3 regions of the Paenibacillus sp. P3E genome follow, and region 1 is predicted to be linked to each of the others. Evidence: predicted binding sites of a transcription regulator. Region 1 holds the regulator's gene; each other region holds the start of a gene.

Region 1 (2,280 bases):
CTTACCATTCACCCATACATGCTCGACATCCTTAGCACTCGCTGAATACACAGCATGGGAGAGCAGGTCTGTATGAGGCAGGAAGTGCGGCTGGTCGATATCCAGCGCAATGAAATCAGCCTTCATTCCCGGAGCCAGCCGGCCTGTGTTGTCCAGGAAAATCGACTGTGCGCCGTATTCGGTCGCCATCAGCAATGCTTCCGGTGCAGGTACTGCTGTTGGATCTCCGCTCACACCTTTGTGGATCAGAGCAGCCAGGCGCATCTCCTCGAACATATCCAGATTGTTATTGCTTGCCGCACCGTCAGTGCCCAGCGATACCTTGACTCCCGCACGCAACAGCTCCGGTACCCGTGCTACACCGCTTGCGAGCTTCAAGTTACTGCCAGGATTATGGGATACCCCTACGTTGTAACGTGCTAGAATCTCTATTTCTTCATCATTCAAATGAACCCCGTGAGCCACGAGGGCCGGCCGCGTGAACATCCCCAGCTTCTCCAGATGCGCTACCGGACGCAGGCCGTAATCTGCAGCATTCTGTTCGACCTCCCGCCGGGTTTCGGACATGTGTGTATGCATAGGCAGGTTCAAATCATGGGCAGCCTGTACAAATTTCACGAAAAATTCAGGAGGACAGGTGTAAGGGGCATGCGGGGAAATCATCGTCGTGATCCTTCCATCCGCCTTTCCATGCCAATTTCGCGCAAAGGCTATCGCCTCCGCCAGCTTATGGTTCTGCACATCCTCAGGACAGAGGCCGATAACCCCGCGCATAAGCACGGCACGCATTCCCGACTGCTCTGAAACCTCAGCAACCCTGTCCATATGGTCATACATATCCAGGAAGGTGGTTGTGCCTCCCTTCAGCATTTCCAGTACAGACAAAGAGGTTCCCCAGTAGACATCGTCACTAGTGAATTTTTCTTCCATGGGCCACATCTTCTCCTGCAGCCAGTTCTGAAGAACCATGTCATCCCCATATCCGCGGAGCAGAGACATGGCGGTGTGGCCATGGGTGTTGACCAGACCCGGCATGAACAACAGACGGCTGCCGTCAACGGTCTGTGTCCCTTCTTCAATAACAGGTTTGACTTCTCCTATGTATGTGATGAGATCATTTTCTATAGTCATATAGCCGCTTAGAACCGGACTTTCCGTACCCGGCACCAGAAATCGCCCATTTACAATTACTGTCTTATTGCTGTTCATCTTCCACTTCGTCCTTTCCATCGTGCAAATAATAGGCCAGACTCTGCAAATCGGTAGTAAAATCAGCGGCGTGAATCCGGATGTTGGATGGCGTCTTCAAGATTACGGGTGCAAAATTAAGGATCGCCTCAATGCCTGAATCTACCAGAATATCTGCAACATTCTGTGCTTCACTATCCGGTACAGTGATAATACCGATGCGGATGCCCTGTTCGCGGATCGTGCTTCCCAGCTCTTCCATGGGCTGGACAATGAGTGAGTTGATTTTCTGCCCGACCTTGGGAGCATAGGAATCAAAAACAGCAGTGATTTTCATCGTGTCCTTCAAGTAAGCATTGTAATTTGAGAGAGCGTGGCCGAGATTACCTGCACCCACCAATGCCACGTTGATTTGCTGGTCAAGCTTCAAGATATGGCGGATTTTCTCAATCAGGTATGACACATCATAGCCAATACCCTTTCTGCCGAAATCCCCGAAATAGGCCAAATCCTTGCGGATTTGCGCCGGATTCAGATCCAGCTTTTGTCCCAGCTCCTGGGAAGATACGGTGGAGATTTCACGCTTCAGGAGATCATTCAGGAAGCGCAGGTACACTGGAAGTCTGCGTACCACGGCCTCCGATATTTTATCCGATTTCATATTTTCTCCTCCTAAAAGTTTTGTGAGCAATGCATCATAGTATTACTTCGTACAAAACTCACTTCGTAAGCATATGCCAAGTTTTGTGAGCATAAGTACAATCCATTCCCTGGTATCTCAGCACGAACCGGATACCAGGAGAACAGAGCTTCGTTGTTCCTTGACTATATTTGAAATGATTGCAGGTTAAGATACGCTGCCGTCTTCAAGCCATTCCGCAATTCGCGGAACCATCTGATCCGTCAGCATATGCTCCATTTTGGGTCCAGGCAGCGAGTAGAGGAAATACTTTCCGTAATAAGATTCGATAACCCTGGTATCATATACTATAACAATACCCCGGTCCTGGGCAGTACGCACCAGCCGGCCGAAACCCTGTTTGAAGCGGATAACCGCCTGGGGAACCGACAGCTTCATAAACGGGTTCTTTT
Region 2 (2,280 bases), on a different contig from region 1:
TTCATTTCGGCAAGTGCAGCAGAGGCAGACGCATAGAACTTCTCTTTGCGGTGCGTCATGCCATGCAAGCCGAGACCACTTCCCATCTCCACAATCCGCTTCACCTGGGAAGGATAACGGTTCATATTGGGTCCAATCATGAAGAACGTTGCCTTGACATCATACTTGTCCAGGATGTCCAGCAGCTCAGATGTTGTCGCTGACGGTCCGTCATCAAAGGTCAGATACAAGGTAGTACCCGGCTTGGCTACAGGAGTTTTTGCAGGTTCTTCGGGGGTTACAGGCGGCGTCAGCTCGCTCTTGTATTTGCTTAAGAACCCTGCGTCATCCAAGGTTGCCGAGGCATCATAGACGCGCAGTAAATATTTCTCCGGTTCAAAGGAAATGATATATCCGAGGTAGGCGCTTATCTTCAGCGGAACCATCAATGTTCCGTTCTGAAGAAATGTATCTGCCTTGGCAACCGTTCCATCCTGGAGCTTAGCTCCCCCATTGTCCCCCAGCAGCCTGAGCGTTCGTCCCCCGCCGTCGACCTGAATGCCATCTGGAAGACCGGTGAGGGTCCACTTCAGTTCTGCCGCCAAAGCGCGGAGAGGAACATAATAGGTATCATTTTGGGATACGGCTGTGATACCGCTTAGGGTATCCCCTACCCCCAACTTCAGAGATTTGTTCACTCCCGTTGCACTTGCTGTTGTTTGAATGACACCGAAGCACAGGAATAAAGACATGAATAAGAGCATTATCTTTTTAGTAGCCACCGACACAATCTCCAATCTATGTATATTTATCTATTACTTTAGCATACATAGATATAACGTAATTTGAGAGATTGTAACCGCGAGCAGAAAAAGTTGTAACTGTTATGCTGTGATATATGACATATTGTCATTATTTTCAGAAAGAACTCAAACTTAGTCGAATGCTGTCATAGTAAGCAAATCCCAATGAATTCGGGCCTTTTACGGCTTAAATATTTGTGACGAAAATAGTAACATTTGTGAAATTATGAACAAAATTTGAACATTCTTAAAATAACCTTAAGGCGCACCGTTACTGTGATCTTTATCATACGTTAAGGATGTTGTAACAAATTGATCACATATATTTAACTGAATGGACATTTTTAAGGACGATTATAGCTTTTATTACAAAATATGTATTTTGCATTATGGGTAAGTACTTCTTACTATAGATACAGGTTAATGTTTGCCCGCTAAAGATCGGTGCATGAAAAGAACTATTGAAGGAAGGAGTTCTATATGAAAAAAAAGGGACCGTTATACGCTTTGTTTCTCAGCCTCATCCTCCTCCTGCCGGGATGCAGTTCACTCGCTGTTCTGAACCCGAAGGGGCCGTCTGCACGAACTTTATCTGACACCATCATCCTTTCTATTCTCGTGATGCTCGGTGTTCTGGCCGTTGTCTACATCTTATATATCTTCGTGCTGGTGAAATACCGGGCCAAGAAAAGCAATGAAGGATACATTCCGGAGCATGAGGAGGGCAACAAGGTGCTCGAAGCGATCTGGATTATTATCCCGATCATTATCGTGGCCTTCCTGTCCGTTGTGACAGTCAAAACGACTAGCGCTGTCGAGAAGCAGGCCGAAGATTACAAAGACCAGACTCCTCTCGTCATCTATGCTTCTTCTTCCAACTGGAAATGGCATTTCAGCTATCCAGAGGAAGGCATTGAAACCGTGAACTATGTCAATATGCCGGTGCACCGGGCAGTAGAGTTCAGAATGTACTCTTTCGGTACCATCACAAGCCTATGGATTCCACAGCTTGCCGGACAAAAGTATGCGATGAGCGACATGCTTACCACGCTTCATCTTTCCGCAGATACTGAAGGCTCATATATTGGCAAGAATGCCAACTTCAGCGGTAAAGGCTTCGCCCATATGGAATTCGAAGCGCTTGTCATGAGCAGCAAGGATTATGACAAGTGGGTGAAAGAGGTCAAGGAAACGGCTCCTAAGCTTACAGAAGAAGAATTCAAGGGCCTGCTCGCCACCGATTTTCTTGGACGTAAAACTTATTCTTCCACCCATCTGGAATTCAGCCCTCCTCCGGGAGACCACAGCGAGCATATGAGCGGTGAAGGCAAGGAGATGGATATGGATAACGGAAATATGGATCATCAGAACAATAAGGATATTCATCCTTCACCGGAGCCTTCGAGCCAGACCGAGTTCGACAGTAAACCGAATCCGGAAGTCGAACAGCCGCTGCCAAGCTCACCGGTAGATGAACAGACGCAAAACAGCAATTCGT
Region 3 (2,280 bases), on a different contig from region 1:
AGCATGTCCATCTGGAGAACAACATCCTTTTCCTGCGTTACCAATAGAAGATTAGCGGTTTTCACAAGTCCCTTCGGGGACTTTTTTTATGCTGGGACAAGGAGTATTTGAGAACGGCACCCGTTTACGTTATTCTTAAAAAAGACAATGTACATAATCAAGACATGTCTGAACAGCAGCGGAAGGCTGGAGTCAGGCGGGAGAAGGCGGTGCCGGGAATGTCCGCGAAGTGGGTGTGGCGTATTTTACTGGGAATAATGATAATTGCAACCTTAAGCGGCTGCTCATCGGTGCTTGGCACTCCAACAGATGGGAACGATGCCGCGGCTGGAAATGCCGGACCGGGCTTTTCGGTTCGGGTCGGTGACAGCGAGCTCGCTGGAAGCGCGGGCAGGCAGCTAAGTGAAGCCTATACAGATGGGGTGACGCTCATCGAGTTGCTCAAGAACAGTGGCGTAGCCACGTTTGCGGATGACGGGTACAAGATCCTGGCAGTCAACAAAGTATCTTTGAGTCCCGAGTGGAGTTGGGAGATTCAATTGAATGGCAAAAAAAATACGGATTGGAACAGCCGCGTTGACCGCGGGGACACTATCGTGGCTGAAGCCGTACCAGCAGCAAGCGGGGCAGAACTGCAGCCGGTCATTTTCACTGTTAACGGGGGTAGTGAGCAGCCGCAAATGACGCATTCTTACGTACTGCCGTATACCGAGGACCTGTCCGTACGGGGTGTATTGAAGACCAGCGGAATGGTGCAACTCTCCGAGGATAATAAGACGATAATCAGTATAATGGATTACAAGCCGCTCAGTAATGAGGCATGGATGCTGAAGGTCAATGGCAAGCAACTGCTGGACACCGGGATCGATATGAAGCTTAGACCACAGGATACTCTGGAGGTTGTGCTTGTGTTGCTCTAAATGAAGTACTATTTCGCCACATTCCTTAGGCTTACGTCAAGGAATATGGCGTTTTTTTGTGTCCCAAAAGAGTTAAGGAAGCGTGATTAAAATTATGTGAAATGCTTCACAATTGGTGTGACTGCAATCACAAATCCGCTTTAAATTTTAACAGTATAATTTCACTATCAGATCATGTTGTGTTGAAGTTCAGACGCATGAAGGAGGGTCATGACAGTGACAGTGGAGAGAGAAAAGCTAGTACTCATAGGTAACGGAATGGCAGGAGTAGGCACAATTGAGCAGATTTTGAAGCTTGGCGGCGCTTATGATATTACTGTGTTCGGAAGTGAGCCGCATCCCAATTACAATCGCATTATGCTGTCCTACGTTCTGGAAGGCAGCAAAACAATCGAAGACATTATCCTCAATGACCGCCAGTGGTATGCGGATCATCATATTACTTTGCATACAGGAACCACAGTTATCCGTATTGATGAAGCATCTCGGCAGATCATCACAGATAATGGGCTGTCGGTTGCCTATGACAAAGCGATCATTGCTACAGGCTCGAAATCGTTCATTCTGCCAGTACCGGGAAGCGACAAGGAGGGGGTAGTTGGCTTCCGTGATATCGCAGATTGTGATGCCATGCTTGCAGCAGCCAAGCAGTACCGCACGGCAGCAGTTATCGGGGGCGGACTCCTGGGACTGGAAGCGGCCAAAGGACTTGTGAATCTCGGCATGGACGTTACGGTTGTGCATCTGCTGGAAGATCTGATGGAGCGCCAGCTGGATCATACAGCTTCCTCCATGCTTCAGGCAGAACTGGCCCGCCAGGGCGTGAAGTTTGCCATGGGCAAGCAGACCGTTGAGCTGACCGGGGATGAACGTGTGAACGGACTTCGTTTCAGTGACGGATCGGAGCTGGCGGCGGATTTTGTAGTGATGGCTGTGGGAATTAAGCCGAATATACAGCTCGCCAGAGAAAGCGGCATTGCGGTAAACCGCGGGATTGTTGTCGATGACTATCTGCAAACCTCGATGCCAGATGTATATTCCGTAGGTGAATGTACAGAACACAGAGGAACTTGCTATGGTCTGGTTGCACCATTGTTCGAGCAAGGAATGGTGCTTGCCAAACATTTGTGCAACGTGCCGACTCAGCCTTATGAAGGTTCGGTTGTAGCCACCAAGCTAAAAATCTCTGGAGTAGATGTCTTCTCTGCCGGTGAGTTCACAGAAACCTCAGAGCACACCGTCATCTCAGCCAAAGATGAATGGAAGCGGACCTACAAGAAGATTCTGCTTAATAATAATATTATTGTCGGGGCAGTCCTCTTCGGCGATGTCACGGAATCGGCCAGTCTGCAGAAGCTGG

The links. Region 1 encodes Rex, which represses fermentation and respiration genes when NADH is low (regulators of the CRP and FNR family bind a similar motif). Its sites were predicted from a motif close to TTGTGAAATATTTCACAA; they were not measured.
Region 2: a site for Rex is predicted at 999-1,016, ahead of qoxA (cytochrome aa3 quinol oxidase subunit II). Genes of this name have one in related genera too.
Region 3: a site for Rex is predicted at 1,015-1,032, ahead of nirB (nitrite reductase large subunit NirB). Genes of this name have one in related genera too.

The regions. Positions count from the first base shown of each region.
Region 1 is NZ_LVWH01000114.1:31,423-33,702, reverse strand. Features, by position in the region: gene A3842_RS10365 (amidohydrolase) at 1-1,209, opposite strand, end outside; gene A3842_RS10360 (redox-sensing transcriptional repressor Rex) at 1,196-1,849, opposite strand; gene dinG (ATP-dependent DNA helicase DinG) at 2,036-2,280, opposite strand, start outside.
Region 2 is NZ_LVWH01000235.1:3,440-5,719, forward strand. Features, by position in the region: gene A3842_RS30630 (polysaccharide deacetylase family protein) at 1-761, opposite strand, end outside; gene qoxA (cytochrome aa3 quinol oxidase subunit II) at 1,263-2,280, shown strand, end outside.
Region 3 is NZ_LVWH01000081.1:905-3,184, forward strand. Features, by position in the region: gene ric (iron-sulfur cluster repair di-iron protein) at 1-47, shown strand, start outside; gene A3842_RS08315 (hypothetical protein) at 165-920, shown strand; gene nirB (nitrite reductase large subunit NirB) at 1,131-2,280, shown strand, end outside.